4 regions of the Peteryoungia glycinendophytica genome follow, and region 1 is predicted to be linked to each of the others. Evidence: predicted binding sites of a transcription regulator. Region 1 holds the regulator's gene; each other region holds the start of a gene.
What was found. The regulator PhoB, encoded in region 1, activates phosphate uptake and scavenging genes when phosphate is short. The targets are predictions, from matches to a motif close to TGTCATNNANCTGTCAT.
Positions count from the first base shown of each region.

Region 1 (7,549 bases):
GTGCAGGTCTACAACTGGACCCAGCGCGGTGACCCGGCCTTCGTGGAGCGTGCCTCCGGCGCCATCATCGTCCTGCTGGTCTTCCTGATCCTGATGAACCTGGTTGCAATCATTCTTCGTCGCCGCTTTGAGCGCCGTTGGTAAGGGGGTGTATGATGATGAACAATCTCTCGACAAAGATGACGACGACGAAAGCGCCAATCATGACTGAATCCAAGATCACCGCACGCGACGTGCAGGTTTACTACGGCGAGAAGCAGGCCCTGCGCGACGTGAACATCGAGATCCGTCCGCGCTCGGTGACCGCCTTCATCGGTCCGTCGGGCTGCGGCAAGTCGACCTTCCTGCGCTGCATCAACCGGATGAACGATACGATCGCCAGCTGCCGCGTCGAGGGCAACATCCTGATCGATGCGGAGAACATCTACGACGCCAAGGTCGATCCGGTGCAGTTGCGCGCCAAGGTCGGCATGGTCTTCCAGAAGCCGAACCCGTTCCCGAAGTCGATCTATGAGAACGTCGCCTACGGCCCGCGCATCCACGGCCTCGCCAAGAACAAGGCCGACCTCGACGAGATCGTTTCGACCGCCCTGCAGAAGGCCGGCCTCTGGAACGAAGTCAAGGATCGCCTGGATGCGGCCGGTACCGGTCTGTCCGGCGGTCAGCAGCAGCGCCTGTGCATCGCTCGCGCCGTTGCCGTCAGCCCGGAAGTCATCCTGATGGACGAGCCCTGCTCGGCGCTTGACCCGATCGCAACCGCAAAGGTCGAGGAACTGATCCACGAACTGCGCGAGAACTACACGATCGTCATCGTCACCCACTCGATGCAGCAGGCCGCCCGCGTCTCCCAGCGTACGGCCATGTTCCATCTGGGCGAGCTCGTCGAAGAGAACGACACGGACAAGATGTTCACCAACCCGGACGATCAGCGCACGCAAGACTACATCATGGGCCGCTTCGGCTGAGGTCACTCGGTCACATCGGGCTCACTTCAACATCAAGGATCTAGGTTATGGCTTCCTCACACATCTATTCGGCCTTCGACGAGGAACTGAAATTCCTGATGCGCCGCATTTCCGAGATGGGCGGTCTGGCGGAGCAGATGGTCGCTGAAAGCGTGCGTTCGTTGGTCAATTCCGACGCAGCACTCGCCCAGAAGGTCATCTCTGACGACGTCGTCATGGACGCGATGGAAAAAGAAATCGGCGAAAAGGCTGTGGTGACCATCGCCAAGCGCCAGCCGGTCGCTTCGGACCTTCGCGAAATCATCGGTGCCCTTCGCATTGCCGCCGATCTGGAGCGCGTCGGCGATCTCGGCAAGAGCAACTCCAAGCGCGTTGTCGCCATCCAGGCGACGGGCGTTCCGCGCAAGCTCGCCCGCGGCCTTGAGCATCTCTCCGATCTGGCACTCGCCCAGCTCAAGGAAGTGCTCGACGTCTACACGACCCGCTCCGCCGAGAAGGCGAAGTCGATCCGCGACCGGGACGAAGAGATCGATGCGATCTACACCTCGCTGTTCCGTGAGCTTCTGACCTACATGATGGAAGATCCGCGTAACATCACCAGCTGCACGCATCTTCTCTTCTGCGCCAAGAACATCGAGCGCATCGGCGACCACGCGACCAACATCGCGGAGACCATCTACTACATGACAACAGGTGCGCCGCCGGAAGGCGAGCGCCCGAAGGAAGACCTGACGTCTTCCGTCGGTGCGATCACCGAATGAGCCTTGGCCACAGCGAGGTGATGGTCTGATGCAGCCGAAGATTGCCGTGGTGGAAGACGAGGAGGCGCTGAGCGTCCTCCTGCGCTATAATCTGGAGTCGGAAGGATATGAGGTCGAAACGATCCTGCGCGGCGACGAGGCCGAGATCCGTCTGCAGGAACGGGTACCGGACCTGCTGATCCTCGACTGGATGCTCCCGGGCGTCTCGGGCATCGAGCTCTGCCGGCGCCTGCGCGTGCGACCGGAGACCGAGCGCCTGCCGATCATCATGCTGACCGCGCGAGGCGAGGAGAGCGAGCGAGTGCGCGGACTGGCGACGGGGGCCGACGACTATGTCGTCAAGCCCTTCTCGACGCCGGAACTGATGGCCCGGGTCAAGGCGATGCTCCGTCGTGCCAAGCCCGAGGTTCTGTCGAGTGTGCTCCGCTGCGGCGACATCGAGCTCGACCGCGAGACGCATCGCGTGCACCGCAAGAGCCGCGAAGTGCGCCTCGGCCCGACCGAGTTCCGGCTTCTCGAATTCCTGATGACCTCGCCCGGCCGCGTTTTCTCGCGTTCGCAGCTGCTCGACGGCGTGTGGGGTCACGACATCTATGTCGACGAGCGCACGGTCGACGTGCATGTCGGGCGCCTGCGCAAGGCGCTGAATTTCTCCAACATGCAGGATGTGATCCGGACCGTTCGCGGTGCGGGCTATTCGATGGAAGCCTGAGGCTTCGAGCACTTGCCAACCAACCGAGGCCGCACGGAGGATTGTCCGTCGCGGCCCTTTTTGTTTTAACCTGCGGTTCAAAAGAAACGGGCCCCGAAGGACCCGTCTACATCATCTGATGTTCTTTCGATCGCTTAGCGAGCGGCCTTGCGGCGGTCGCTCACCGGCTGATAGGCCAGCTTTGCGTGATAAGTGCAGTAAGGCGATGCGTCGTTGATTTCGCAGCCGCAGAAGTGGAAGTCGTCCTTCATCGGATCGCCGATCGGCCACTTGCAAGTGCGTTCCGTCAGTTCCGTCAGCGCCAGACGGCGCGAGATCGGAACAACGACGTTCAGCGGACGGCTGACCTCGACTTCGTGGAAAGCGTCGACTTCGACTTCTTCTTTCAGCAGGGTGGCGCCGGAAGCCCGGGCAACGGTGCGGGTGGTGGCATTGGCGGCCGGACGGGCCTGGAAGGTCGTCGGGCGTTGCGTCTGTGTGGCGCGCTTGGCAGGACGCGCCGCAGAGGAACTGCCGCCGGCCTTGGCCCGGCCCGGCAGGTTCAGCCGGTGTACTTTGCCGATGACGGCGTTTCGGCTCACGCCACCCAGTTGCGCTGCGATCTGACTTGCGCTCAGGCCTTCGGCCCAGAGACGCTTCAGTTTTTCGACCCGCTCATCAGTCCAATTCATGCCATACTTCTCCGCCGCTCGCGTGTGTCATGGCAGAATCCGTCACCGTTGCTTCGAACGAATTCGAAACAAAACCGCCTCGTAACTGTCGGTGATCACTTCCGCCGCATGCAATCTCTTAATGAAATTTAACCTAGAGGCAGGCTGACTCTGTGACAAGAGTCGCAGGAATCATCTGGAATCGATTTTCCGGTTTTCCCCAACTTGCTTCCCGAGTGAGTCAAGTATGCAACAGGTGGAATCTGCGCCCGGGACTCGCGCGCGGTTCGGATCCGTTTTCCCCCGCGGACCCAAGTTTCGCCAAGTTTCGTTGACATTGCAGGGTTAAATGAAGATAGTGCCCTCGCCGCCGCAAGGCGGCATTTTTAATTGTCTCGAGCCCGCGGGGCTCGACCCCCGTACCCACTGCGGGATCAAGAAGGAATGCAATCGCCATGGCAGACGCTACGCCGCTCTATCAGACCTACAATCGGGCGCCGCTGCGTTTCGAGCGAGGCGAGGGCGTCTGGCTGATCACCGAGACCGGCGAGCGCTATCTCGATTTTGCCGCCGGCGTCGCCGTGACCTCGGTTGGCCATGGCAACCCGCATGTGGTAGGCGCGCTGAAGGATCAGGCCGACAAGGTCTGGCACCTGTCGAACCTCTATGAGGTGCCGGGTCAGGAGAAGTTGGCCAAGCGCCTGACGGATGTCACCTTCGCCGACCGCGTCTTCTTCACCAATTCGGGTGCCGAAGCGCTGGAATGTGCAATCAAGACGGCGCGCCGTTATCATTTTGCCAAAGGCCATCCGGAGAAGTTCCACATCATCACGATGGAAGGCGCCTTTCATGGCCGCACCATCGCGACGATCGCTGCCGGCGGTCAGGAAAAGTATCTCGAAGGTTTCGGTCCCAAGGCGCCCGGCTTCGACCAGGTTCCCTTCGGTGATCTCGATGCCGTCAAGGCCGCCATCACGGATGCGACGGCCGGTATTCTCGTCGAGCCCGTTCAGGGCGAAGGCGGCATCCGCCCGATCCCGGTCGAGATGCTGCGGGCACTCCGCGACCTGTGCGACGAGCATGGCCTGCTTCTGATCCTCGACGAGGTCCAGTGCGGCGTCGGCCGTACCGGCAAGCTATTCGCCCATGAATGGGCCGGCATCACGCCCGATCTCATGGCGGTTGCCAAGGGCATCGGCGGCGGTTTCCCGCTTGGCGCCTGCCTGGCGACCGAAGAGGCCGCCCACGGCATGAAACCGGGCACCCATGGTTCGACCTATGGCGGCAATCCGCTTGCCATGGCCGTCGGCAATGCCGTGCTTGACGTCGTGCTGGCCGAAGGCTTCCTCGACCATGTTCGCGATGTGGCGCTTGTCTTCCGCCAGGGTCTGGCCTCACTCGGCGACCGCTATCCCGATGTGATCGAAGAGGTCCGCGGTGAAGGCCTGATGCTCGGCATGAAGGCCAAGGTGCCCAACACCGAACTTTTGATGGCGATGCGCGACGAGCATCTGCTTGGCGTTCCCGCCGGCGATAACGTCATCCGCCTGCTGCCGCCGCTTACCGTCAGCGTCGCCGAGGCCCGTGAGGGCATCGCCCGCATCGAGCGCGCCGCAGAACACATCCGCGCCAAGGCCGCTGTAACCGCGTAAGGTCAAGACAGGTACAACTCATGGCATCCCCGAAGCATTTCCTCGATCTCTCCGCCGTTTCAGCGCAGGACCTGCGTCACATGCTGGACGACGCGCGCACCCGCAAGCAGGCGACGAAGGTCGGCAATGCCGACAAGCCGCTTGCCGGCAAAATGCTGGCGATGATCTTCGAGAAGCCGTCCACCCGTACCCGCGTCTCGTTCGACGTCGGCATGCGCCAGTTGGGTGGCGAAACCCTGTTTCTCTCCGGCACCGAAATGCAGCTCGGCCGTGCCGAGACCATCGGCGATACCGCGAAGGTGCTTTCGCGTTACGTTGACGCGATCATGATCCGGACGACGGATCACTCCCGTTTGCTGGAACTGGCAGAGCATGCGACGGTGCCGGTGATCAACGCCCTGACGGACTTGACCCACCCCTGCCAGATCATGGCAGACATTCTGACGGTCGAGGAACATCGTGGCCCGATCGCCGGCAAGACGCTGGCCTGGACCGGGGACGGCAACAATGTGCTGCATTCTTTGGTCGAAGGTTCGGCCCGTTTCGGTTACAAGATGAACATGGCCGTGCCGCTGGGCTCCGAGCCGGATGACAAGATCCTCAACTGGGCCCGCAACAATGGCGGCGAGATCATGCTCTGCCATGATGCCGACCGTGCCGTTGCCGGCGCCGACGCAGTGATCACCGACACCTGGGTGTCGATGAACCAGGAGCACAAGGCGCGCGGCCACAACGTCTTTCAGCCGTTCCAGGTCAATGCGGAGTTGATGAAGAAGGCGAAGCACGAGGCGCTCTTCCTCCACTGCCTGCCGGCTCATCGCGGCGAAGAAGTAACGGACGAGGTGATCGACGGCGCCCAGTCGGTGGTCTTCGACGAGGCGGAAAATCGCCTTCATGCGCAGAAGTCCATTCTCGCCTGGTGCCTCGGCGCCATCTGAGGCGCGGGGCAAGCGGGCAGGGCGATGTCTTGACCTTTGGCGCAGGTGATCCCATCTGTGCGCTTTCTGATCGGGCTGCTCAAGCCCTGCGATTGGGCGTTTCGGCGCCAGGAGTACATTCATGTCGAATAGACAAGCAGAACTCGGCGAATTCGGTTTCGCCGGTGACGACAGCGTGGTGCCCTTTCAGGTCGAAGGGCTCGACGTGCGCGGCCGTGCCGTCCAGCTCGGGCCGCTGATCAACACCATTCTCGACCGCCACGCCTATCCGCAGCCGGTTGCACGCCTGCTCGCGGAAGCCATCGTCCTGACCGTCCTGATCGGCACGTCGCTGAAATTCGAAGGCAAGTTTACGGTTCAGACCAAGGGTGACGGGCCGGTCGACCTGCTGGTCGCCGACTTCACCACGCCGGAAAACGTCCGCGCCTATGCCCGCTTCGATGAACAGGCGCTGGCCGACGCCGTTGCCGCCGGCCGCTCGTCGCCGGAACAGCTGCTGGGCACCGGCGTGCTTGCCTTCACCATCGACCAGGGCTCTTTCATGCAGCCCTATCAGGGCATCGTGCCGCTAGACGGAACCTCGCTCGAAGACATCGCCGGCGTCTATTTCCGCCAGTCGGAACAGATTCCGACGCGGGTGCGCCTGGGGGCTGCCGAGCTCTTCGACCGCGACGAGAATGGCAAGCCGCGCCGCACCTGGCGGGCCGGTGGTCTGATCGCGCAGTTTCTGCCTGAGGCACCGGAGCGCATGCGTCATCCGGACCTTCATGGCGGCGACGGTGACGATCGTGAAACCGACCTGCATGGTGACGAGGCGTGGGACGAGGCCCGCATGCTAGTCGACACGATCGATGCCGACGAACTGACCGACCCTCAGGTTGGCGTCGAACGGCTGTTGTTCCGACTCTTCCACGAGCGCGGCGTGCGGGCCTTCGCCCCCCAGGCGGTACACGACAGGTGCAATTGTTCGCGTGACAAGATCAAAGGCGTGCTGCAGGGCTTTTCCGCAGAAGAGATCGAGTCGAGCATGGAGGAGGGTCAGGTGACGGTTACCTGCGAATTCTGTTCGACCAGCTATCACTACCAGCCAAGCGAGCTTATTGCCGCGTAAACATAAGCTCTGCCGGCCGGCACTGATCCGGCCGGTCTACCCCAGTTAGATTGCATGCCGCGAATGGTTGTATCCTATCGCGACATTCATTTATTCTAAACGGCAGATGCCTAAAATCCGGCAATACCTTCGCGAGGGATGCCATGGGGTTTAATGCAAATAGAGCAGTGCCGTACGACACATCGCGCAGGGACAGGGACGCGGAAGGCACTGTTGATCCCCCGGGGTTCGGCAAACTCCTTCGTCATCTCAAGAGCCAGTATCATGTCTGGACCAGCGCTACGCGCCGCCGCGCCATGGCGGATGCGTATCGACCGATTGTACGGGGTTTTCTGCTGCCAGGTTGTGCCTATTATGTCTTCGTGACATGGGGACACTGGGAAGACGAGACGGGACTCCCGTTCCTGATCCTCGCCGGCATCAGCCTTTCTACCGCAATCCTTTACGCCATCTTCCGCTGGGTTATGCTGCCTGCTGGTGGCACACCGCTCCGCAGGCTCGAGGCGATCGGTCTCATCACGAACCTGCTGATGTATGCAAACGTCCTCGCCTATATGACGCTGCATTTCGAAGAGCAGAAGCTCATCTATTTCGTGCTCATGGCGGTGGTTTTTTCGACCACCGGCGTCACACTGCGGGCAACGCTTGCGAGCGTCGTCATTTCCATCGGCACCCTCTTCATTTTCGCCCGCCAGGCCACGCCCGAGATTGCACATCAGTTCGCCTTCATCGGCGTTGCCACCTCCTTCGCCTCGCTGGG
Region 1 is NZ_VFYP01000001.1:459,899-467,447, forward strand. It holds gene pstA (phosphate ABC transporter permease PstA) at 1-144, shown strand, start outside; gene pstB (phosphate ABC transporter ATP-binding protein PstB) at 180-965, shown strand; gene phoU (phosphate signaling complex protein PhoU) at 1,013-1,726, shown strand; gene phoB (phosphate regulon transcriptional regulator PhoB) at 1,755-2,438, shown strand; gene FJQ55_RS02275 (GcrA family cell cycle regulator) at 2,573-3,109, opposite strand; gene FJQ55_RS02280 (aspartate aminotransferase family protein) at 3,544-4,740, shown strand; gene argF (ornithine carbamoyltransferase) at 4,761-5,678, shown strand; gene FJQ55_RS02290 (Hsp33 family molecular chaperone) at 5,800-6,789, shown strand; gene FJQ55_RS02295 (putative bifunctional diguanylate cyclase/phosphodiesterase) at 6,933-7,549, shown strand, end outside.

Region 2 (7,549 bases), 2.4 Mb from region 1:
TTTCGCGGCTTACCGCCTGGGCGATATCCTCGTAACGCTCGTTATAGATCTCGAGGATCCGCTTGAGCAGCGCCAGCCGCTCGGCATGCTCGGTCACGGAGAATGTTGCGAAGGCTGCTTTCGCGGCGGCAACCGCCCGGTCGACATCCCCCTTGCTGCCCATCGAGATCTGCGTAAAGGGGTCCTCGGTCGAGGGATCGATGACGTCCAGCAGCGCCGGCACCATCGGGTCTACCCATGCGCCGTCGATAAAGAATTTCAGATGGTTGGACATCGAGCCTCCAGGGCGGACAAAAGAACTGATGGGTCACTATTGGTGATGCGGATGCGGACTGCAAGCAAGGCTGCGTTGCAGCCAGACCTATCCCCAACCATGCTTGCATTTCAGCGTTCCAGACTGTCCAGCAAACGGTACCAGGCCACATGAGCCGCGACACCGATCCGTCGGAAACGATGAAACGGGATCGGGCGAAGCGGCGTGACGGGGAGCGGCAGCACCCGCGCATCGCCGGACGCAGCATAGGCGGCAAGGTTTGGGCCGAGCGCTGTCATCAAGCCGATCCCGCGTCCCTGACAGCCCGCGACCATCAACAGCCCCGGAGCCGGTTCGTGCAGATGCGGCAGATAGTCCGGCGTTATGGCGACCCGACCGAACCAGCGATGGGTTACCGCCACGTCCCGAAGCGCCGGAAATAGCCGCAGCATCGCCCGCTCCAGATGCGCCCAATCCTCCTTGGACCGCGGCTCGCGCATCGGTCCACGTCCGCCCACGATGAGCCGGCCATCCGGGCTGCGCCTGTAATAGACGAGGATCCGCCGGCTGTCGGACACCGGTTGTCCACCCGGCAGCACCTGATCCAGCAGGGTACTTGGCAAGGGGGCGGTGGCGATCTGAAAGGAATGCAGCCAGACCAGGCTTTCCGCAAGGCCCGGAATAAGAGCGCCCGAATAGGCATTCGTCGCGACCAACACCTTCTTGGCGAGAAGCGTTCGCCCGCTATCGGTGGAGGCTACCCACAAAGACCCGCGCCGCTGCAGATCAGTCACCGCCTCGTTGAGCAACAGGCCGGCGCCGGATCGCGTGGCAAGTCGTGCGAGTTCGAAAATCAGAGCAAGCGGATTGACCGCGCCCGCCCGCCGATCCAGCCACCCGCCGCGGTAGCCCTGTGCCCCGATCAGGAGTGCGATTTCCGCCTCGTTGAGCAGCCTTACATCGGCGCCCCGCATTCGCCATTGCCGGTTTCGCCGAACCGCCGCCTGGAGCGCGCTCTCCGTATGGGCCGCAAGGATCCAGCCGTTCCGCTGGTGCTCGACATCAAGCCCTTCGGTGCGGATCAAATCGAAGACGGAATCGGCCGTGCCAGCGGAAAAATCAGCGAGCCTTTGCCCCGCCTCCTCGCCCAGCAACTGGCGGAGGCTTTCTGGATCATGCTTGAGACCTGGGATCACCTGACCGCCGTTGACGCCGGAGGCACCTTCCCCGAGCCCCCGCGCCTCGATCACCTGAACCTTCAGCCCCAGTCGTGCCGCATGATAGGCCGCAGACAACCCCTGATAGCCGCCACCGACCACGAGCAGGTCCACCTGGCCATCGATAAACCCGAGCGTCGGCGTGCCGGCAGGGCGGCGCCACACGGGCAAACCCGGCAAGGAAGGGAACATGCAGAAAACCTGAAAAGAACGAAAGAATGGACTGATTTTGACGATCGCTACTGAGAAATCCACTAACGTCCGGCTGTAAAAATTAATCTATAGTCAAAATATTCTATAATTCCAACGTATAATCTTCACTCTACTAATTAAGCAGCCGTAGAAACAGGTTGGTCCGGCAGTTTCCAGTCGATGGGAAGCAGGCCGTTGGCTTCAAGATAGGCATTTGCTTTCGAGAAATGACGGCACCCGAAGAAACCGTTATGGGCCGACAGCGGCGACGGATGCGCCGCCTTCAACACCAGGTGCCGGTTGGTATCGACGAAGGCCGCCTTTTTCTGCGCATAGGAGCCCCACAGCAGGAAGACGACGTTTTCGCAGTCGTCATTCACCCGGCGGATGACCTGATCGGTAAAGTGCTCCCAGCCCCGACCCTGGTGAGATGCAGCCCGCGCCTCCTCCACGGTCAAAACACTGTTGAGCAGGAGCACGCCCTGCTTTGCCCAGTGTTCGAGAAAACCATGCCGCGCCGGGGCGATGCCCAGATCGCTCTGCAATTCCTTATAGATGTTGACGAGCGAAGGCGGGATGCGCACGCCCGGCTGCACACTGAAGCATAGACCATGGGCCTGACCCGCACCGTGATAGGGATCCTGGCCAAGGATGACCACATTGACCTGATCAAGCGGCGTGAGATCGAGTGCGCGAAAATACTCCGACCCCTTGGGAAAGATGTGCTTGCCGGCCGCCTTTTCCGCTCTCAGAAAATCCTTCAGCTCCCGCATATAGGGCTTCTTGAACTCATCCCCGAGAGCCGCTTTCCAGCTGTCTTCGAGATTCACCTCTGCGGCCATCGTCTTCTTCCCTTTACCTGCCTTGCAACAAAAGGATAAAGTGCTGCTAGGGGCGGATGTCAACGTGACGGCAGTTCACGCGACGCTGGCGATCAGTGACACACTGCTTTCGCCGAACTGTCACACTCGGATGTTATCGGTGGCCACCGTTTCCGAGGATGCGCCATGACACTGCTGATCTGGTTTGCCGCGACCGCCCTTGTCGTCCAGCTGGGCAGTGTTGCCCTGGCACTCCTTTGGAGACAGCGCAACCGCATAAGCAGCGACCATCTGGCCACGCGGCCACCGGTGACACTGCTGCGACCCATCTGCGGTGAGGAGAACAATCTCGAACGCTGCCTTGCCTCCTCCTTCACGCTCGACTGGCCCACCTACGAGATCATCTTTTGCGTGGCCGAGCAAGGCGATCCAGCCGCCGCAACCGCCCGCCGTCTGATCGAAGCGCATCCCCGGGTTCCCGCCCGTCTGCTCGTTGGCGAAGACCGCATGAGTGTCAATCCGAAGATGAACAATCTCGTCAAAGGCTGGCGCTCGGCCAGGCATGACTGGATCGTGCTCGCCGACAGCAATGTTCTGATGCCGCCGGACCATTTTACCCGAACGTTGTCCCGCTGGGATGAGGAAACTGGCCTCGTCTGCTCGCCGCCCGTCGGGACCGAGCCGGAAGGCTTTGGTGCGATGGTCGAGAGCGTCTGGCTGAACAGTTTTCAGGCGCGTTGGCAGCTCCTCGCCGATAGCGTCGGCTTCGGCTTTGCCCAGGGTAAGTCGATGCTCTTCAACCGCCACCTGATGAGTGAGATGGGCGGATTCGAGCGCCTCGGCGAGGAGGTCGCTGAAGATGCGGCTGCGACCTTGCTCGTCCGCAATGCTGGCCTCAACGTTCGCCTGGTGACCCTGCCGTTCGAACAACCGCTTGGCCGGCGCGACTTGTCCGCCGTCTGGAAGCGGCAGTTGCGCTGGGCGCGCCTGCGTCGCGCCTCCTTCCCACTGTATTTCTTGCCGGAAATCGCGACCGGTGCCGCCCTGCCGGCCTCCGCCGTGATCGCTCTGTCGATCGCGGGCGCTCTGCCCGTCTTGGCATTGCCGGTCTATCTCGCCGTCTGGTATGGCGCCGAAGCCTTGCTCTGCCGGGCCTATCGCTGGCCGATCGGCCGGCGCGCCCTGCCTGCCATGCTGCTGCGCGACCTCGCGCTTCCAGCACTCTTCGTCGCCGCCTGGTTCGGCAACGGTTTCGTCTGGCGCGGCAATGCCATGACAGTCGCTGAGGACCGCCCGCCCCTGCCGGGTCGTCTCCGCACAGCGGTCCGCCGCACCACCGACAAGGCCCGCGCCTTCGTCACCACCCGCACCTCCTGACACCAGACAAAAAGCCGGGCGATCGTAGCCACGAAAGGCTACGACCGCCCGCAGGGAGGTTCGGGTAATGTCGGGATGGATCAGATCGTGCCCTGGCCCATCTGCTCGGCGATGTAATCTGCCTGACGGATCGCCAGCGTCACGATGGTGAGCGTCGGGTTCTCCGCTGCCCCCGTGGTGAACTGGCTGCCATCGGACACGAACAGGTTCTGGATGTCGTGTGTCTGGCCGTGCTTGTTGACCACGCCGTCCTGCGCCTTCTCGCTCATGCGGTTGGTGCCGAGATTGTGGGTCGACGGATAGGGCGGCGTCGGGAAGGCCCGGTGCGCACCGACCGCCTCGTAAAGGGCGACACCCTGCTTATAGGCATGGTTGCGCATGGCAACGTCGTTCGGATGATCGGTGAACCAGACATCCGGGATCGGCATGCCGTATTTGTCCTTGAGCTCGCCATGCAACTTCACCGCATTCTGTTCCTGCGGCATGTCTTCCCCGACGATCCAGAGACCGGCCATGTTCGCGTAGTTGTCGAGCGCCGAGGTGAACGAACGACCCCAACCGCCCGGATCGAGGAAGGCCGCCATGAAGGGAAGGCCCAGCGACAGCGTCTCGAATTCATAGCCACCGACAAAGCCGCGTGACGGATCGTGGCGTGCCTCGTCGCGGATGATGCCGGCCATGGTCGTGCCGCGATACATATGCACCGGCTTGTCGAAGACGGCATAGACCGAGCCGGTCGTGTGGCGCATGTAGTTCTTGCCGACTTGACCGGAAGAATTGGCGAGACCATCCGGGAACTTCGACGAGGCTGAGTTCAAAAGCAGGCGGGGGCTTTCGATCGAATTGCCGGCGACGCAGATGATGCGGGCCTTCTGGCTCTGCAGCTTGCCGTCCTTGTCGGCATAGACGACGGCCGTCACCTTGCCCGACGCGTCATGCTCGATCTTGACGACATGCGAATTTGGCCGCACCTCCAGCTTGCCGGTCGCCTCACCCTTCGGGATTTCCGTATAGAGCGTCGACCACTTCGCACCCCATTTGCAGCCCTGGAAACAGAACCCGGTCTGTTGACAGCTCATCCGGTCGTCGCGATCGGCGGAGTTGATCGCCATGTTGCCGGTGTGACATTCCTTGTAACCCAGCTTGTCGGCACCAGCCTTCAACACCTTGAAATTGTTGTTGCCGGGCAGGCCTTCAATGCCATTGGTCCGGGTAACCCCCATCTTGTCCTCAGCCTTGGCATAATATGGCTCGAGATCGGCAAGCGTGATCGGCCAGTCGAGAAGGTTGGCGCCTTCCACCTTGCCGTAATGGGTCAGCGTCTTGAATTCGTGCTCCTGGAAACGGAGCGACGCGCCGGCCCAGTGGGTGGTCGTGCCGCCGACGGCTTTCACGATCCAGGCCGGCAGGTTGGGAAAATCCTTCGCCACCCGCCAGCCGCCGCCGGTCGTGCGATGATCGAGCCAGGCGAGCTGGGCGAAACTGTCCCACTCGTCGTTGATGAAGTCTTCGTGCTCGATGCGGGCACCGGCTTCGAGCACGACGACGTCGATGCCCTTCTGGGCAAGTTCGTTGGCAAGCGTGCCGCCGCCTGCACCGGAACCGATGATGACGACCACGCTGTCGTCGTTGAGATCATAGGGCGCTGCCATGTTTTCCTCCCGGGAAATCGGTCAATTTGGGTAAGCGCCGCCGTTCCCATCTGTGATGGGCCTCCTTCCGGCGACGATGAATGCGTGTCTGGGGTAGCTCAGAGCCAGGTGATGTCGTTGAACCCGCGCTCGATATAGCCGCCCTTGGAATAGGACTCGCCCTCGTAGCCGAAGATCGGCCAGATCTCCTTCTGGTTATAGAGGCTGACCACGAGATCGCCGCGCACCGCCTGGAAGAAGGGGGTCGTCTCGATGTCGCGCAGGATCGCCACGCGGTCGTCTTCCCAGCCGAGGCCGCGATAACCGCCGGCACCGGCGCGCTTGTCGAGATCGGCAATACCGTCCTCGATCAGCGTCTTGTGCTTTTCATCTTTGCCGGCCATCGTGTCCTGGCCTTTGACGGCCGCAGCATAGAACCGGTCGGCGAGCTGGTCATGCGGATAGATGTCGCGCGCCATCTTGATCAGCGTCGCCAGCGTCTCCGGCTTCAGCGCCGTAGCTTCGAGCCCCCAGGCCTGCTCGGGACAGATCACCGCGGTCCCCGTGATCATCAGCACGGCACTCGCCGCGCCGGTCTTCAGAAGCTGCCGGCGTGATATGCCGCCGGTCGTGTCGAGTATTGTAACCACGTCATTCTCCTCCCATGAGATGATGCGCAACGGCTTGTCTGCCGTCTGCGGAGGCAGGCGCGAAACCGCGCCCACCGGCTGCGAGACAAAGAAGGCCGGGGCTCCTCTTCCCCGGCCATCCGATCATTTGTACCGACCGTGCCGCTGCAGGACCTCGATCTTGTAGCCATCGGGATCGGTGATGAAGAAGAAGCGGGCGAGCAGCGCACCGTCGCGGTTGAACTCGACGATCTTGTTGGGGTTCAAGCCGAGATCGGTCAGCCGCTTGTGCTCGGCGTCGAGATCCGAAACGCTTAAGGCCAGATGGCCATAGCCATTACCGAGGTCATAAGCCTCCTCACGGCCCTTGTTGACCGTCAGCTCCAGCTCGAATTCGCTCTCCGAATTGCTGAGATAGATCAGGGTGAAGGTTTCGAAATCGAGACGTTCCGCGATCTCCAGCCCGAAGGCCTTCGTGTAGAAGGCGAGTGAGCGCTCCTCCTCCAGGACGCGGATCATCGAGTGGATCATTTTCGCCAATGGGCTCTCCTCGCAGGCTGGCAACTGTCATGGTGAGAGATTGCCGCGATTTGTCCGAAGGTGGGTAGCAGCCCATTACCGCAGCCCGTTTTTTCCTCGGCGTCGACGGGATTGTTGCCAGTTTGGCCACGCAGTTTAGCGAAGAGCGAAATTGACCCCGGCTACGCGCCGCCACATAATGGGAAAAAACAGAAGACTGATCGTACACCAACTTGGGGAGGTGCATGCCATGTGTGAAGTCTTTGCAGGACAGGACCCGGCCCGCTACCGCGCGGTCAACCGTTCCGTCCGGATCGGTGGCCATTCCACCAGCATTCAGCTGGAAGCGGCCTTTTGGGTGCTGATCGACGAGATCGCCGCGAGCCAGAACTTTTCGACATCCCGCTTTCTCTCGACGCTTTACGATGAAGCGCTCGAGATCAACGGCTCGGTCTCCAACTTCGCGTCCCTGCTGCGGACGAGCTGTCTCATCCACCTGATGAGCAAGGCCCAGCATCCGGGCGAACGCCAGGAGTTTCACATTATCGCAGCCGAGTGACGGTAAACAAAAAGCACGGCCCGACTGATGCCGGGCCGCGCTTCTGCTCCATCGCCGTCTTGGGTCGGCGCGGACGTGTTACTCCGCCGCCTGCAGCACGGACTGCGCCCGGGGTGAGTCGACCTCTTCCAGCACCTTGCCGCCGAGTGCGGCGTGAAACAGGGTCTCGTCGAGTTCCCCTTCCCAGCGCGCGACGACCACGGTCGCGACCGCATTGCCGATGAAATTGGTGATGGCGCGGCATTCCGACATGAACCGGTCGATGCCGAGAATGAGCGCCATGCCGGCGATTGGCACCGACGGCACGACCGAAAGCGTGGCGGCCAGCGTGATGAAGCCGGCGCCGGTGAT
Region 2 is NZ_VFYP01000001.1:2,884,698-2,892,246, forward strand. It holds gene FJQ55_RS14140 (aldehyde dehydrogenase family protein) at 1-274, opposite strand, end outside; gene FJQ55_RS14145 (NAD(P)/FAD-dependent oxidoreductase) at 385-1,662, opposite strand; gene ung (uracil-DNA glycosylase) at 1,800-2,504, opposite strand; gene FJQ55_RS14155 (ceramide glucosyltransferase) at 2,670-3,860, shown strand; gene FJQ55_RS14160 (GMC family oxidoreductase) at 3,941-5,512, opposite strand; gene FJQ55_RS14165 (gluconate 2-dehydrogenase subunit 3 family protein) at 5,611-6,141, opposite strand; gene FJQ55_RS14170 (VOC family protein) at 6,265-6,660, opposite strand; gene FJQ55_RS14175 (ribbon-helix-helix domain-containing protein) at 6,890-7,198, shown strand; gene FJQ55_RS14180 (dicarboxylate/amino acid:cation symporter) at 7,277-7,549, opposite strand, start outside.
Region 2: a site for PhoB is predicted at 2,612-2,628, ahead of FJQ55_RS14155 (ceramide glucosyltransferase). Genes of this name have one in related genera too.

Region 3 (7,549 bases), 1.0 Mb from region 1:
GGCCCTGCTTCGCCTGCCGCCGACGCTCGACCGTTTCATCCGCTTGCAGGATATCGGGCAGACGATCCGCTTCATCACATTGGAGGACGTGGTCGGCCTGTTCATCAACCGGCTTTACCCGGGTTACGAGGTGAAGGGCTTCGGCACCTTCCGCATCATCCGCGATAGCGATATCGAAGTTGAGGAAGAGGCCGAGGATCTGGTCCGTTTCTTCGAGACCGCACTGAAGCGCCGCCGCCGCGGCTCGGTCATTCGCATCGAAGTGGATTCTGAAATGCCGGTGGCCCTGCGCCAGTTCGTCGTGCACGAGCTGAACGTGCCCGACAACCGTGTGGCCGTGCTGCCCGGACTGCTCGCTCTCAACACGATTTCGGAAATCTGCAAGGCACCGCGCGACGACCTGCGCTTCGAGCCCTACAATGCGCGCTTTCCGGAGCGCGTTCGCGAACATGCCGGTGACTGTCTGGCGGCAATCCGCGAAAAGGACATGATCGTCCACCACCCCTATGAAAGCTTTGACGTCGTCGTGCAGTTCCTGCTGCAGGCGGCCCGCGATCCCGACGTGCTCGCGATCAAGCAGACGCTTTACCGCACCTCCAACGACAGCCCGATTGTGCGCGCCCTGATCGACGCGGCCGAAGCCGGCAAGTCGGTCACGGCGCTGGTGGAACTGAAGGCCCGTTTCGACGAAGAGGCGAACATCCGCTGGGCCCGCGATCTGGAGCGCGCCGGCGTCCAGGTCGTCTTCGGCTTCATCGAACTCAAGACCCACGCCAAGATGTCGATGGTCGTGCGCCGTGAAGACGGCAAGCTCAGAACCTACTGCCATCTCGGCACCGGCAATTATCACCCGGTTACGGCGAAGATCTACACGGACCTGTCCTTCTTCACCTGCAACCCGAAGATCGCCCATGATATGGCGAATGTCTTCAACTTCATTACCGGTTACGGCGAGCCGGAAGAGGGCATGAAGCTCGCGGTTTCGCCCTATACGCTGCGCCCGCGCATACTGCGCCACATCAACGAGGAGATCGAGCACGCCAAGGCCGGTCGCCCGGCGCAGATCTGGATGAAGATGAACTCGCTGGTCGATCCCGAGATTATCGACGCGTTGTATGAGGCTAGCAGCGCCGGCGTCGAAATCGACCTGGTCATCCGCGGCATCTGCTGCCTGCGGCCGCGAGTAGCCGGGCTTTCGGACAATATTAGGGTCAAGTCGATCGTCGGTCGCTTCCTCGAACACAGCCGCATCTTCTGTTTCGGCAACGGCCACCGGCTGCCGTCCGACAAGGCGCTCGTCTATATCGGCTCGGCCGACATGATGCCGCGCAACCTCGACCGCCGCGTCGAGACTCTGGTGCCGCTGATCAACCCGACGGTGCATGAGCAGGTTCTGTCACAGATCATGCTGGGCAACCTGATTGACAACCAGCAGAGCTACGAGATATTGGCCGACGGAACGTCACGCCGCATCGAGGTGCGACAGGGTGAGGAACCTTTCAACGCCCAGCACTATTTCATGACCAATCCTAGCCTGTCGGGCCGGGGTGAAGCCTTGAAATCGAGTGCACCGAAACTGATCGCCGGCCTGATTTCCGGCAGGAAACGCTAACACTGGTACCTCATGACACGATCTGAAGCGCAGGGGCGTCTTCCCGGGATTGCCCCTGTCTCCGTTGTTGACATCGGCTCGAACTCGATCCGCCTGGTGATCTATGAGGGGCTGTCGCGCGCACCGACGGTCTTGTTCAACGAGAAGGTCCTTTGCGGACTGGGCAAGGGTGTCGCAACGAGCGGGCGCATGGACGAGGAGGGCGTCGAGCGTGCGCTGGCCGCGCTTCGGCGATTCCGTGCCTTGTCCCAGCAGGCTCAGGCGACGCGGATGTATGTCCTCGCCACGGCTGCCGCCCGCGAAGCCTCCAACGGCCCTGATTTCATTGCACGCGCCGAAGAGATCCTGGGGCAGGAAATCCTTGTTCTGACCGGCGAGGAAGAGGCGAAGTATTCCGCGCTCGGCATCATCAGCGGCTTCCACGAGGCCGATGGCATTGCGGGCGATCTCGGAGGCGGCTCGCTTGAATTGATCGATATCAGCGGCAAGACCTTCGGCAAGGGCATCACCCTTCCGCTTGGCGGCCTGCGGCTTTCGGAAGCCGTCGATGGTTCGCTGCCCAAGGCCCGCGCGCTGGCCAAGAAGCTGCTCCTCGGTGCCAAGTTTCTTTCGAAAGGCACGGGCCGGACCTTCTATGCGGTGGGTGGCACCTGGCGCAACATTGCCAAGCTGCACATGGAGATCCGCAAATATCCGCTGCACATGATGCAGGGGTATGAGCTGCCCTATGACGAGATCGCCTTCTTCCTCGACGAGATCATTTCCGGCGCCAATGCCCGAGATCCTGCCTGGTCGTCCATCTCCAAGAACCGCCGCAACCTGATTCCCTTCGGTGCGATTGCGCTGCGCGAGGTGATCGAGGTCATGCAGCCGCGCACGGTCTGCTTCTCCGCCCAGGGTGTGCGCGAAGGTTATCTCTATTCGCTGCTGCTGGAAGAGGAGCAGGCGCTCGATCCCCTCATCGAAGCGGCCGATGAACTGGCAATCCTGCGCGCCCGCTCGCCGGAACATGCCCGCGAACTCGCCGACTGGACCGGTCGGATGATGCCTTTCTTCGACATCGAGGAAACCGAAGAGGAAAGCCGCTATCGCCAGGCCGCCTGCCTGCTCGCCGACATCAGCTGGCGCGCTCATCCTGACTATCGCGGCCTGCAGGCGCTGAACGTGATCGCCCACTCGTCCTTCGTCGGCATCACGCATCCCGGCCGCGCCTTCATCGCGCTCACCAATTACTACCGCTTTGAAGGTCTGCACGACGACGGCCAGACCGGCCCGCTGGCGGCGATCGCCACGGAACGCCTGCTCGACCGGGCAAAGCTGGTGGGTGGGATGCTGCGCGTCGTCTATCTCTTCTCTGCCTCGATGCCGGGCGTGGTGCACAACTTGACCTTCCGACGCTCGAGCAATCCCGAACTCGACCTCGAATTTGTCGTGCCCAAGGCCTATGAGGTCTTCGCCGGCGAACGGCTGGACGGTCGTCTGACGCAGTTGTCGAAGCTTACGGGCAAGCGGCTCGCATTCGTGTACGAATAAGCCCAAGCCGCAAATCCTGATCAGATTGAGAGCGGGCCGGGCCCCGCTCTCGTCGTTTAAAGTGCGTTTTTCACTTCGCCGCGAGGAAATCGCCCACCTCGAGCAGAACGAATTCGGTATCGTCTGCCTTATCGAGCGCGCGGCCGGCCGAAAAGGGCAGGTTGTTGTCGTTGCCCACGACGATATGGGTCGGATCGACCACATCGACATTCTCGATGGTGACAAAGGGCATGTCGTAGAAACCGTCACCGCCGCCCTGACGCTTCTTGTTGTCCGGGTCTTCGATCTTCATCAGGTCGATATAACCGATCTTGCGCACGGCCTTGCCGGCATTCTCGTCTGTCATTTCGATCTTGTAGATCCGCTTGTGCCTGGCCGGAACGGCGAAGCAGTCGTCGGCCGGTGCCTTCGGATCGGCGCAAGCCTTTTCGGCAACGCCGGCGCCATTGTCGCGCTCGATGACGAGCGCCGTCGTCTCGTCGATCATGTTGAAGTCACCGATCGCCTCGCCGCCTTCGGAGAGTGGATAAAGCCAGGTCTTGCCTGTCCAGGCCTTGGAGGCGGCGTCGAGTTCGATGATGCGCAGTGCCGTCAGGCCGTCGGCCTTCTCGACCGAACCGTCTTCGAGATAGAGCGGGCCTTCCAGCAGACCGTAGAGTTTGCTGCCGTCCTTCGACATCGCCATCCCCTCATAGCCGCCCGAGCGCTTGAGGTTGAAGACCGGCATCTTGGCAGCCGGATTGGCCGGGACGACGAGGGTCGGATTGTCGGGCGACTTGACGTCGGTCTCGCCGGCATTGGTGGCGATGACCTCGGTCAGCACGCCCTCGGTGGAGAACTTCAGCACATAGGGGCCGAACTCCTCGCCGACCCAGAAGCCATCGGCGACAGGCTGGATGGATTCGACGTCGAAGTCCGCGCCCGTCAGATAGCGCTTCTCCGAGCCTTCCATGGCGATCGGGAAGGGGGCCTTCTTGTCGGAATCGGTCAGGAAGAGGGTGTTTTCGACCTTCACCGTGCCGGCATCCCAATCAAAAGTCAGATGATGTAGCATCAGCATGGCGTCGGTTGAATTGATCTTCGAGCCGAAGCCGTTGTCCGACAGGCTCCAGAACGAGCCGTCCGGCATGGCCTTGATGCCGGAGAAGCCCTGGAGCGGCTGCCCGTCGAAGGGAAGCGAAAGACCGGTCGGCCGCACCCCGTCTTTGCCGGGCACGCTGCCGAGCTCTTCGGCGCGCTTGCGATCGGCGGTGGTGAACTTGCCGGAGGTCTTGAGATAGGCGGGCGCATCGTCCGGCGCAGCGATGATCGTGTTTGCCGGCAGGATGGCGTGGTTCACCAACCTGGCAGTGAACACTGTCTCGTCGGCAAGCGCAGACGAGGCGCAGATGAGGAAAAGGGATACGGAAGCGAGAAGGGATTTTTTCATCGACGTCACCTTGGTTGATGAGGATAACGACGAGAGGGGTTACGGCCTTTAGATATCAGAGGAATTACGGGCGTACGAAGCTTTGATGACGGCGCAACGGCGATCGTCGAAGATCACTCGGCAGCGCCCGCCGCAAGGCGAGGCGCAGCGGAGGTCGACATTGGTTTCGCTTGGCGCGCCAGGGCGATGACGCCGATCGGCTGGCCACGGCCGCGCAGCCCGTGCTCGCCCAGATAATCTGCATGGATGGTGGCCGGCATGGTCATGCGTTGCGCCAGATCCTGCGAGATCAATACGGGGCGCCCAAGCGTACGGCACAGGCTCTCGAGGCGCGCCGTCGTGTTCACCGTGTCGCCGAAATAGGCAATCTTGTGGTGGTCGACGCCGATCTCGGCCGTGATGATCTCGCCGCCATGTAGGGCGGCCCGCAGGCGCGGCATCTGGCCGAACTGGCTCATCCACCGGTCGGAATTGGCTTCGATCTGGTCGATGATATCGAACACACAGCAGATGCATCGCGCATCCCTAATGCCACGCTCCAGAGGCCAGGTGATGATGACAGCGTCTCCGATATAGTCATCGATCGTGCCGTGATGCCGCCGGACCGGCTCGGCCAGCGCAGTGAAAAGGGCTCCAAGAAACTCCTGTGTTCGCAGGTCGCCATGTTTCTCGGCAAAAGAGGTCGATCCCACCAGGTCGATGAAGAGGAAGACGCGCTCCTCTCGGACCGGCTTGCGGTAGCGGCCGGTGAGCAGGCTGGTGAAGATGTCGCTGCCCAGAAGATCGCGGACGCGGAGCACGAAGACGATAGAACCCGTGACCGCGAAGGTGTAGAAGACGACATTCCAGGGCAGGATGAAGATCTGATGCCAAGTCTCTTCAATGGTGCCCGAAATCTTGAGCAGATATCCGCCGGTGACATAGCCAGCGACCATCAGTCCGTAGTAGGTCGCAAGCGAAAAGACGAGGAAGGATGGTGTTGCAAGCCCATGCAGCCAGTTCCGGTAGTGCGATAGAAAGAGACGCCGCTCGAAGGCGATGATCGGCATGGCGATGAAGACGGAAAATATCGCGCCGATATGAGCCCGGCCGCCATAGACGAACAAGCTGTAAGCAACCCCACTCAAGGCAACGGCTGTTACCACCAGGCCCCAGAATAACAAGCTGTGCCGTGTCATGAGCCGTCCACCATTCTCGCTTGCAGCAAAGACTGCACCTCGTTGCGATATAGTGGCTTGTTCCACCTTGTGCCAGACATGCGCTTGCCGGAATTCGAGGCAGGGTGGCGCCAAAATTGATAGCTAGCCAACTTGCCAGGAACGGTGGCCTTCAAGCCGCGACAATTACGGCAACCAGACAGGCAGCCCATCTGTGTCCATGCCTTGCACAGCCGCCTCCACACAGGCGGAAAGCGAACCGAACCGCATCTCGCGACCGGACAGGCCCGGCCCGTAATGGGCATATTTGCCGGAATTGGTCATGATCACCTTGGTCGAGGGTGGGATCAGCGGCTCTGTGATCATGCACCAGCAGGTATCCGTGACGAAAGTGACCCCAAAGCTTCGGAGCGGCTCGACATCGCCCGAGACCCTTGCCTGCTCCAAAACATGCCGACTGCAGGTGACGATTAGAGCAACAGCCGGATGCTTGATCCGGCCGCGACAGAGGCGCCCAAGTGCCGCGATCTCTTCGACGGAGAAGTGAGGATTGCCGAGCGAAACCAGTTGCACGGGACCGGCCGGGGCACCGTTCAGCTCCGCCCAGGCCTGGCGCAATTGATCCAGGGTCAACGTGACGACGGGCAGGTCGAGGAGAGCATAGCCGCCACCCGTGATCGCCTCGGGCGTTACGCCGGCGATATGAAACATCGGCGCAGCAGACGTCGTGGCAAAGGCGGCGCCGAAAGCCTTGAGGTCGTTGAGATCGGGTGCAAACTCAGCGAGCCCCTCGATAACGGGGATTTCATCCGGCGCCAACGTGCCGATGAGGTAGCCGAGGAGCGGATACAGGCTATCGTCAATATCCCGGAGAGCCGGTAGCCGGATGCGCAATGCGGGTAAACGTGCGCTGTCGAGGTGGCAGCCGGCCTTTGGCGCGCGGCCGGTAAGCGCCACGCAGATGTCCAGATAGTCTGGATATTTCATCGTCCGCGCGCCCAGAACGCTGTTTGCGAAGACGACCGCATTGGATTCCGCCCAGACGATCTGCTCATCGCGCTGAGGTTTGTCGTCGAGCAGATAGGGCGCGCAGGTGAAGGTCGGCTTGGCGCCCATCGCCACATAGGCGTCCGCCAGCCGGCTCGCCGGCTCCCCGAATTCCGGCGCAATCCCCTGCGCGCGCCACTGGCGTTGGTCAACGGAAATGGCATTGAGCGTGGTAGGGACTTGCACGCACCCGCCGAGGTCTCTCAATTTTTCCGCAAAGGCGAGGCCACCGGCGCCGGTATAGATACAGCCGTCGATATGGGCGCGAGTGATGTCGATGAGTTCTGTGGCACCTTCGATCTCCGCCATGCGCAGCACGATCCGCATGGCAACCGCTGCAGCCTCGCCCTGTGCACCGGCCAGAATCCCCTCGTCTTCAGGGGACAGCCGAAGCGTGGCAGGCCGCGCCCCACGATCCATTGCAGCGATGCGGACATCGCTTCTATCCCGAAGAGTTGCGAAATTTTTCTCGCCGACGCAGAGGACGGGGATCGAGCAGCCGAACAACGCCTCCGCCACGATCACGCCGAGTGTAATGATCGATTCCGGACGTTCGAGCAGGATCGCCGCCGGCCCTTTGTCGTTGAGCAACAATTCGAGGACTACGCCGCTGCCGGAGCAGGACCCCCGGCTGGTCGGAATGGCGAGGATGCGACCACGGAGCGACTGCCCGCTTAAGGGATGACGCCGATCGATGACCTCGCCGGTCACCGCATCCACGCCACCCCAGAAGCTGAGGCCCACATCGCTGAACAGGATTTTGCCTTCCGC
Region 3 is NZ_VFYP01000001.1:1,478,082-1,485,630, forward strand. It holds gene FJQ55_RS07200 (RNA degradosome polyphosphate kinase) at 1-1,612, shown strand, start outside; gene ppx (exopolyphosphatase) at 1,625-3,145, shown strand; gene FJQ55_RS07210 (esterase-like activity of phytase family protein) at 3,216-4,574, opposite strand; gene FJQ55_RS07215 (adenylate/guanylate cyclase domain-containing protein) at 4,688-5,752, opposite strand; gene lhpI (cis-3-hydroxy-L-proline dehydratase) at 5,918-7,549, opposite strand, start outside.
Region 3: a site for PhoB is predicted at 4,649-4,665, ahead of FJQ55_RS07210 (esterase-like activity of phytase family protein). Genes of this name have one in related genera too.

Region 4 (7,549 bases), 2.0 Mb from region 1:
GCCGAAATCGACGATGTGCAGGGAGCCGAGAGGCGAAAGGGCTGCGAGCGCTTTATCCACCGCGGTCTGCCATTCGGGGATCATCGACAGGGCATAGGAGATCATCACCCGATCAAAACCCGCAATGCCAAAATCCTCTGGGGCAAATCGGGTGGCATCAGCGACCTGCAAAACCGGCTGGTCGGTCTCCTTGCGGAAGGTGTGACGGGCCGATGCCAGCATCTCGGCGGATATATCCAGTCCATGCAGCCGGGCCGACGGATAATGACGTCGGGCTACCAGGAGATTGCGGCCGGTGCCGCAACCGATCTCGAGCAGCGTGCCGCCCTCGCGAAGATCGAGCCCGGAAATCATCCGGTCCCGGCCGAGAAGATAATATTTGCGGGTGAGGTCGTAGATGTGCCGCTGATAACGGTACATGGCGTCCATGCGCTTGGCGTGGCTGATGCCGTCCGTAATGCCTGTTTCGGCGCTCATGCGGAACGCTTTTCGTAAAGGTGAAAGCCACCGTAGATCGCCGAGCGGTCGCGCTTGTCGAGACGGGCTGACTGATCGGCAAGGTAGGACCACTGTGCAAGCAGGCTCTCTGAGAGCTTTCCGTCAAGCACGCTCACCTCAGCTGCGGTGCGGAAGATGACCCGGGCCCCGGGGGCTGCGGTTCGGGTGATCGCGGTCCAGAGTTCGTTCAACTGCTGTGGCGTCATCCAGTCCTGGGCGTCGAGCAGGACGAAGCGATCAAGACTGGCGGCCGGCTTTTCCCTGAGGAGTTCGGTGAAGCCGGCATGATGGACGGTGACCCGGTTCGCACAGTCGCGAATCGCTTGGAAATGCTGCGGCTGAAGATAGGTCGGCATCTTGCCCTCGCCAGCGCGCGGGTAGCGGCGCGCAAAGGCCTGCCAGGCAAAGGGATTGTCTTTCAGCGGAAAATAGCAAGCGAGCTTCTCCAGCCGGTGGCGCAGGATCGGCGCGATGGTGCCACTGTCTGACAGGCCCGCCAGCTCGTCATATTGCTGCGGCGGGATGCCGAGGCCGAAGAGCGAACTTTTGCGCGCCGTCAGCCAGCGGATGAGGGGCCGGTCGAAGAGTGGTGCGATCTGCCTGTCAAAGATGTGGCGCTGCTCGCGGAGCGATCTGGCCTTAACCATCTCCTCGAGCCTGACCCCGTGCAGGCGCGCGAGCACGTGGCCGATCCCGATGAAGCGACCGAGCAATCCGGTGCGGTAGATATTGCGGGTAAAGACGCTGGCGCGGCGCCGACCGCTAAGGCTGCGTCGCTGCCAGTAGCGGCGGGAGGTCTCGTCGAGATGAGGCGCGATATGGCGGTCGAAGACAGCGAGGTTGCCTTTCTCGCCTTCCGTCCCGAGAAAACGCAGGACGGCGGCATGATCCGGAAGGTGACGGAAGGCGGTGAGTTTCAGCCGGTTGAGCGCGACATGGTTGGGGTTAAGATCCACGACGTCGATGGAGGCCGGGCGGCGGCTCAGATAGGCCAGCATGTTGCAGCCGCCGGACCCGATGGTGACGATGCGATGGCCCTCGGTAAGCTCCATCGCCTCCATGTCGACTTCGGGGTCCTCCCATATCTGGGCATAGACGAGACCCGAGAAGAGAAGGCCGAACAGGCGTTCCGAGAGGCCGGCGGCCGACATAGGCTCGTGCTGCAGAAGTGCATCCTTCAGCTTCTTGTTCCGGTGAAACCCGGCATCCGGTGCAAGCTCTGTCATGTCGATCCGCCATCACTTGAGGGTTGATGGCGTGTAGCTGGCCGGTGCTACAGTTTGATGACGCGGTCCGGACGCTGCCGGCTAACGAAATCTAAAGGCTTTTAATCAAATTATCCCCATATCATTCGGGTGTTTTAACATGATGTTAATGAAGGCGCCTCCGGGCCGGGTTGTCCGATATTCCGTTGCCGGGTTTTTTGCCGGCTCCATTGCACCTGCCATTTCCGCTCTTCCTCTCCTCTGGTCGGACCCAGTCGATGGGGAAGTCTTCCGCGTTTTGTCGTCATGGCCCCATCTCATTCTCGCAGGGCTTCCGGTGGCGGGTGCCCTGCTGGCTGGAAATTTCGGCTATTTCGAACAGAGACTTCGGGGCCAGATCAGCGCGCTGGAAAACGGCCGAAACGACGACCTGCAACTGGCTGGTCGGGATCCCCTGACGGGGCTTGGCAATCGCATTGCCCTGCAGGACAATCTGCGACCGATCCTCGGTTCGCAGAAGCGCAGCGATCATGCGCTGTTGCTGATCGATATCGACCGGTTCAAGTTCGTCAACGACACGATGGGCCAGGAAGCGGGAGATCATCTGCTCGTCGAGGTGTCACGCCGTCTCCGCCGGGCGGTTGGCGAAGATGCGCTCATCTTCCGCCTCGGTGGCGACGAGTTCGCCGTCCTACTGCCCAAGGCCTCGTCCAAAGCCATTGTCGAATTCTTCTGCCTGGAGATCGAAGGCAGCCTGTCGCAAGCGTTCCAACTCCAACAGAAGCGGGTCTTTGCCGGCGTCAGCATCGGGGCGACGCTTTTGCTGGCGTCCGATGACGACCTTTCGGTTGTGATCAAGCGTGCCAATCTTGCGCTTGACCGCGCCAAACAGCGCTTTGGGGCGAGCCATGCCTTCTACGACCAGGCCTTGGCGCAAGAGGCGATCGAGACGCTAGAGCTTGAGCGTGATCTGGCCCAGGCTCTGAGCGAGGGCGAGTTCTACCTGGAATACCAGCCCATCGTGGGCGTAAAGAACGGCCAGGTTCGTTCATTGGAAGCGCTGTTGCGCTGGCGGCATCCGACGCGCGGCCTAATCGCTCCGGATGTCTTTATTCCGATTGCCGAGCGGATCGGCATCATCCTCGATATCGGACGCTGGGTGGTTCAGCACGCCTGCCAGGAGGCTGCCCGCTGGCCGGCACCAACCGGCGTCAGTGTCAATGTTTCTGGCGATCAGTTCAAGGACCCGGGCTTCGTTGCTCACGTGTTCGACAGTCTCGCCGAGGCCGGGCTTGCGCCGGAGCGGTTGACGGTGGAAGTAACGGAATCGGTCTTTTCCGTCGAGCTCGAACTCGTTTGCCGCAGCCTGGCGCAATTGCGCTCAGGCGGAGTGCGCGTTGCACTCGATGATTTCGGCACCGGTTTCGCCTCTATCCATCATCTGAGGAAGTTTCCGCTGGACGAGTTGAAGATCGACCGGTCCTTTGCCCAGCAGATGGTCGAGACGAGCCAGGGCGCGACCTTGGTTGATCTGATGCACAAGCTGTCCGAGACATTCCAGGTCAAGACGACGATCGAGGGCATCGAGACGGCACGGCAGCTGGAATTCGTCAGGGTCCTCGGGATCGGTGAGGCGCAGGGTTTCCTGTTCTCCCGACCTTTCGGCGCCGGTGAGGTGCTCGGCTATCTGCAGTCGCGTCTGGGCGCGGGTACGACGTCGCTGCCCGCCCACTAAGTTCTTTCTCTTTCAGGCGGGGACAGAGGCGGGGATTGCCGCCGGTCCTCTTTCGCCTGTCACGAATTCCTGATTGCATGGCCGCAACTGCGGAGGAAAACATGCGTCTCCTGTCAAAACTATTGGTCGCTGCTGGCGCCGCTCTCGTCATCCTGGTCCTGGGTGGATGCGTCTGGTTGTGGCTGGCGCCGCCTGACCTGTTGAGAGTGGGGACGGGCTATGCGGCCAAGATCGTCTGCTCGAACGTCTTCCTTGCCGGGCGCGATGCCGATGATGTGCTTACGGATGACGTTCAGGCACCAGGACATCCGCTGTTGAGACTTGTCGGGGTCGACGTGGACCTCGACCGGCGGCTGGTCACGGCTGATCTCGCCGGCTTCATCGCGCCGTCCGTCGCCGTCTATCGCGACGGGCTCGGCTGTGCCTCGGTGCCAGATGGCGATATTGCCTCGGCTCAAGGCGTTTCCGCCCCGGTGTCCGAAGCCGTTCCTTCTGATGACACCGTCTCCTGGCCGGAAGGCGAGCGTGTCGGTGCGATGGATTCGCGTCTGTCGACCACGCTGCAGGATGCAGCCTTGTTGGGGTCCGCCTATCGCGCCGTGGTCGTGGTCAAGGATGGACGCATCGTCGGGGAGAGCTATGGCGCGGGGTTTAACGCCCAGACGCCTCTGCTGGGCTGGTCGATGGCCAAAAGCGTCAATGCTGTGCTTGCTGGCAAGGTTGCTGCGGATCAGGGTGTGGATCTCGATACGGAGGGGCTTTTTCCTGAGTGGACGGGTGACCGCAGAGCGAAGATCCGGCTATCCGATCTCTTGGCCATGCAAAGCGGGCTCGATTTCAACGAAGACTATGGCGCCGTCACCGACGTGACGCGCATGCTCTATCTGCAGTCCGACATGGCAGCCTATGCGCGTTCGGTGCCGGCTATCGTCGAGCGCGGGACGCGGTTCAATTATTCCTCCGGTGAGGCCGTCCTCATCTCGAAATGGTGGATGTCGCGCTTCTCCGATCCAAAGCAGGCGCTCGCCTATCCCCGCAAGGCGCTGTTCGACCCGATCGGCATGCGCAGCGCCGTGCTCGAGGCGGACGCGCACGGGACCTTGGTCGGGAGTTCGTATCTCTACGCAACCGCGCGGGATTGGGCCCGGTTCGGGTTGCTGCTAGCACAAGGCGGCGTCTGGGACGGAAAGCCCATCGTCCCGGCGGATTTCGTGACCCGCATGACGACCCCAACAGCGGCTTCCGGCGGTGTTTATGGTGGCGCCCAGGCTTGGCGGAAGGGGCCGGGGGACGAGGCCGACGCGCATTACGGTCTCCCGGCGGATGTCCTCTGGCTGCTCGGCCATGACGGACAGTCCGTGGCCGTTATTCCGTCGGAAAATCTGGTCGTGGTGCGGATGGGGCTGACACCGAGCCGTGGCGGTTATCGGCCGCAACGACTGGTTGCCGCGATCCGCGACGCCCTGAAGCGATGAGGGGCAGAGGCAGACTTTACTGCGTCAGATGCAGCAGGCCACGGCGCTTGGCGTCGTAATAATAGCCGCGGGCATAGAGCCGGACGGCATCATCGTGATCGTTGTCGGCGACGAGCCAAGCGCCTTTAAGGTATTTGACCGCGTATTTGATGTTGGTTTCCGCGTCGAACAGGCCCTCGGCGGGTCCGTCGTAGCCCATCGCCTTGGCCGTGTTGTAGCGGATCTGCATCAGACCGTAGTTGCCCCGGCTATAGGCCGAGGGATTGTAGCGGCTCTCGCGACGCACGACGCGGTGTACCAGTTCTTCCGGGACCTCGTAGATCTTTGCGTATTTCTTGATCAGCGCATTAAGGCGCGTCGGGCCAACCATCTCGGGCTGCGGCGCTGCCTCGAAGGCATCCGGATCGCCGGGAGGCGAAATGTCGAAGGGGTCGCCGAAGCTGGTGAGTGCCGTCGCACGAAGCGGTGCGGCATAGGCCAGTACGACGGGGGCAGGCGAGGCCGCTGTAGAGGTCGGCTGCTGCAAGGCTGTGGCCGATGCCGGGGCCGCAAGCGTTGCCTCCATGGGGGCTGCTGCTGTGGTCAAGGCTTGCTGTGCGGGCACACCGGGTGGCGTGGTGACCATGGTCAGCGCCTGGGTGGCGGCGGTCTGAGGAGCCGTGGCCGAAAGAGCGGATTCCTTGAGGGCGGGGATCGGGGCCGCGGTCTCTGTGCCCGGGATGATCGGGGCGGGGCCGGGATTGGCGGCTGCCAGTTCGGCTTGGGTCATGGCGCCAGGGGCGGTTGATTGGCCCGCGACCTGTGCAGGCGTCTGCCCACTGGTTGCGGCTTCGGCTGCCTTGGCAGCCAGCATTTCGGGCGAATTCGGATTGGCCACCGGCGCTGCCGTGACATCGGCCTTTACGCTCTCATCGATCGCGGTGCATCCAGCCAGGCCTGACAGCACTGAAACAGCCAAGCAAAGGACGATGCCGCGGTCTTTTCTGACGATCATGCCACTATCCGTCTACGAGAAGCAGGTGATCGATAGGCAAATCACCACCGATCAGATTTCCGTTTCTTAATCTATGCCCAGCATTGCGGCAAGCTTACGGAGCCTTGAGGTCTTTCAACAGGCTATGCGGCGATCTTCCGATAGCCCGCCGTGACCGTTCCGGCGGCGATCAGAACCGTGCCGCTGGCGCGCGTGATGCCACGGCGTTTGGGGTGTTTCCTCAAGAATTCTCGTATCTTGCCAGCCGCGAGCGCATAGGTGAGGGTGGTCGCGACCGAGAGGAGTGCAAAGGTCGTTGCAAACTCCCGGGCATGCGGCAGGAAAGCCTCTCCTGCGGTCATGAATTGCGGCAGCAATGCGACAAGGAAGAGCGTATTGCGGGTGTTGCGTACCGTTTCGCGGCAGCAATGGGCAATGACACGCAGCGGCTTTTCTTCGGGCAGATTGTCGTTGTCGGCAATGAGGCCGCCTGCAACCGGGGTGCGCCAGGTGCGCACGGCGACATACACGATATAGGCACTGCCGAACCAGATGGCGTAGTCATAGGCGACCGGCGAAATCTGCAGCATGAGCCAGAGGGTCGCAAGCGCGACCCCGATCGCCACCAGATTGCCGAGCGTGACACCGATCACCGTCGCGAAGGCGGTCTTCTTCCCATGGCCCAGGGCATAGGCCATGACCAGTAGCGCAGAGCGACCGGGCACGGCCAACAACGCAACCGAGGCGACGGCAAAAACGATCCAGCTTACATGGGACATGGCACTCACTCCTCAAGAGAGAGGAAGCCAGTTTTCTCAGTCCAGGTCAATTGATCGGACGATACTTCTGGCCGAGATAGTCCATCACTTCTTTGAACCAGGGGGACGACAGGTCGAAGGGTTTGCCGCCGCGGATGCGCGGGAATTCAATGGTGCGCAGGCGTCCGCCCTGATCCTCGTCGTGGCCGGTCACGCCGGAGATCTTGTTCAGACCGCTTTCGACCGCGAGATCAACCATGCTCTGGATCAGGCGGAGGTCGTCGTAGTTGGCCGGGGCCGAGCGGGCATAGTAGCCGGACTTCTGTACCATGGAGCGGTCGGCATCGAGCAGTTTGGCGAAATGTTTCTGGAACCAGTTGCCGACATTGATCGTGTCGAGCTTCACATGACCGAAGGCATCGCGCTTGATCTCTTCGCCGGCGGCTTCGCGTTCGGCCACGATTTCTTCCATGCAGGCGCCTTCGGAGACGAAGAGGGTGACGAAGCCGGTGCGGTCCATGATGTCCTTGAGGCGGGCCGCCTCGGCATGCATGTCGAAATGCGTCTCGGGCAGATAAAGCCCGTCGATGTTCTTCAGCTCCTGGTTCATCATGAAGCCGTCGACATACTCGTTGTTCTTCGTCAGCTGCATATAGGCGCGTGCGGTGGCGGCGGTCAGCCAGCCGCAATGGCGGCCCATGACTTCGTGGATGACCAGCGTCCGTGGCGATGCGCTCTGCTCGTTCGAGACATGGTCGAAGAAGCGCGCGCCGACTTCGGCCGCCGTCCAGGCGCCGAGCGTCTGCTTGATCGGGTATACGTCGTTGTCGACCGTCTTCGGCATTCCGACGACCGTCAAGTTGTAGCCGTTGGCACCGAGATAGGCGGCGAGGTCGGCGGCCGTG
Region 4 is NZ_VFYP01000001.1:2,442,775-2,450,323, reverse strand. It holds gene FJQ55_RS11950 (class I SAM-dependent methyltransferase) at 1-477, opposite strand, end outside; gene FJQ55_RS11945 (BtaA family protein) at 474-1,724, opposite strand; gene FJQ55_RS11940 (putative bifunctional diguanylate cyclase/phosphodiesterase) at 1,864-3,438, shown strand; gene FJQ55_RS11935 (serine hydrolase domain-containing protein) at 3,540-4,913, shown strand; gene FJQ55_RS11930 (lytic transglycosylase domain-containing protein) at 4,930-5,907, opposite strand; gene FJQ55_RS11925 (LysE family translocator) at 6,030-6,665, opposite strand; gene FJQ55_RS11920 (pyrophosphate--fructose-6-phosphate 1-phosphotransferase) at 6,712-7,549, opposite strand, start outside.
Region 4: a site for PhoB is predicted at 1,771-1,787, ahead of FJQ55_RS11945 (BtaA family protein). Genes of this name have one in related genera too.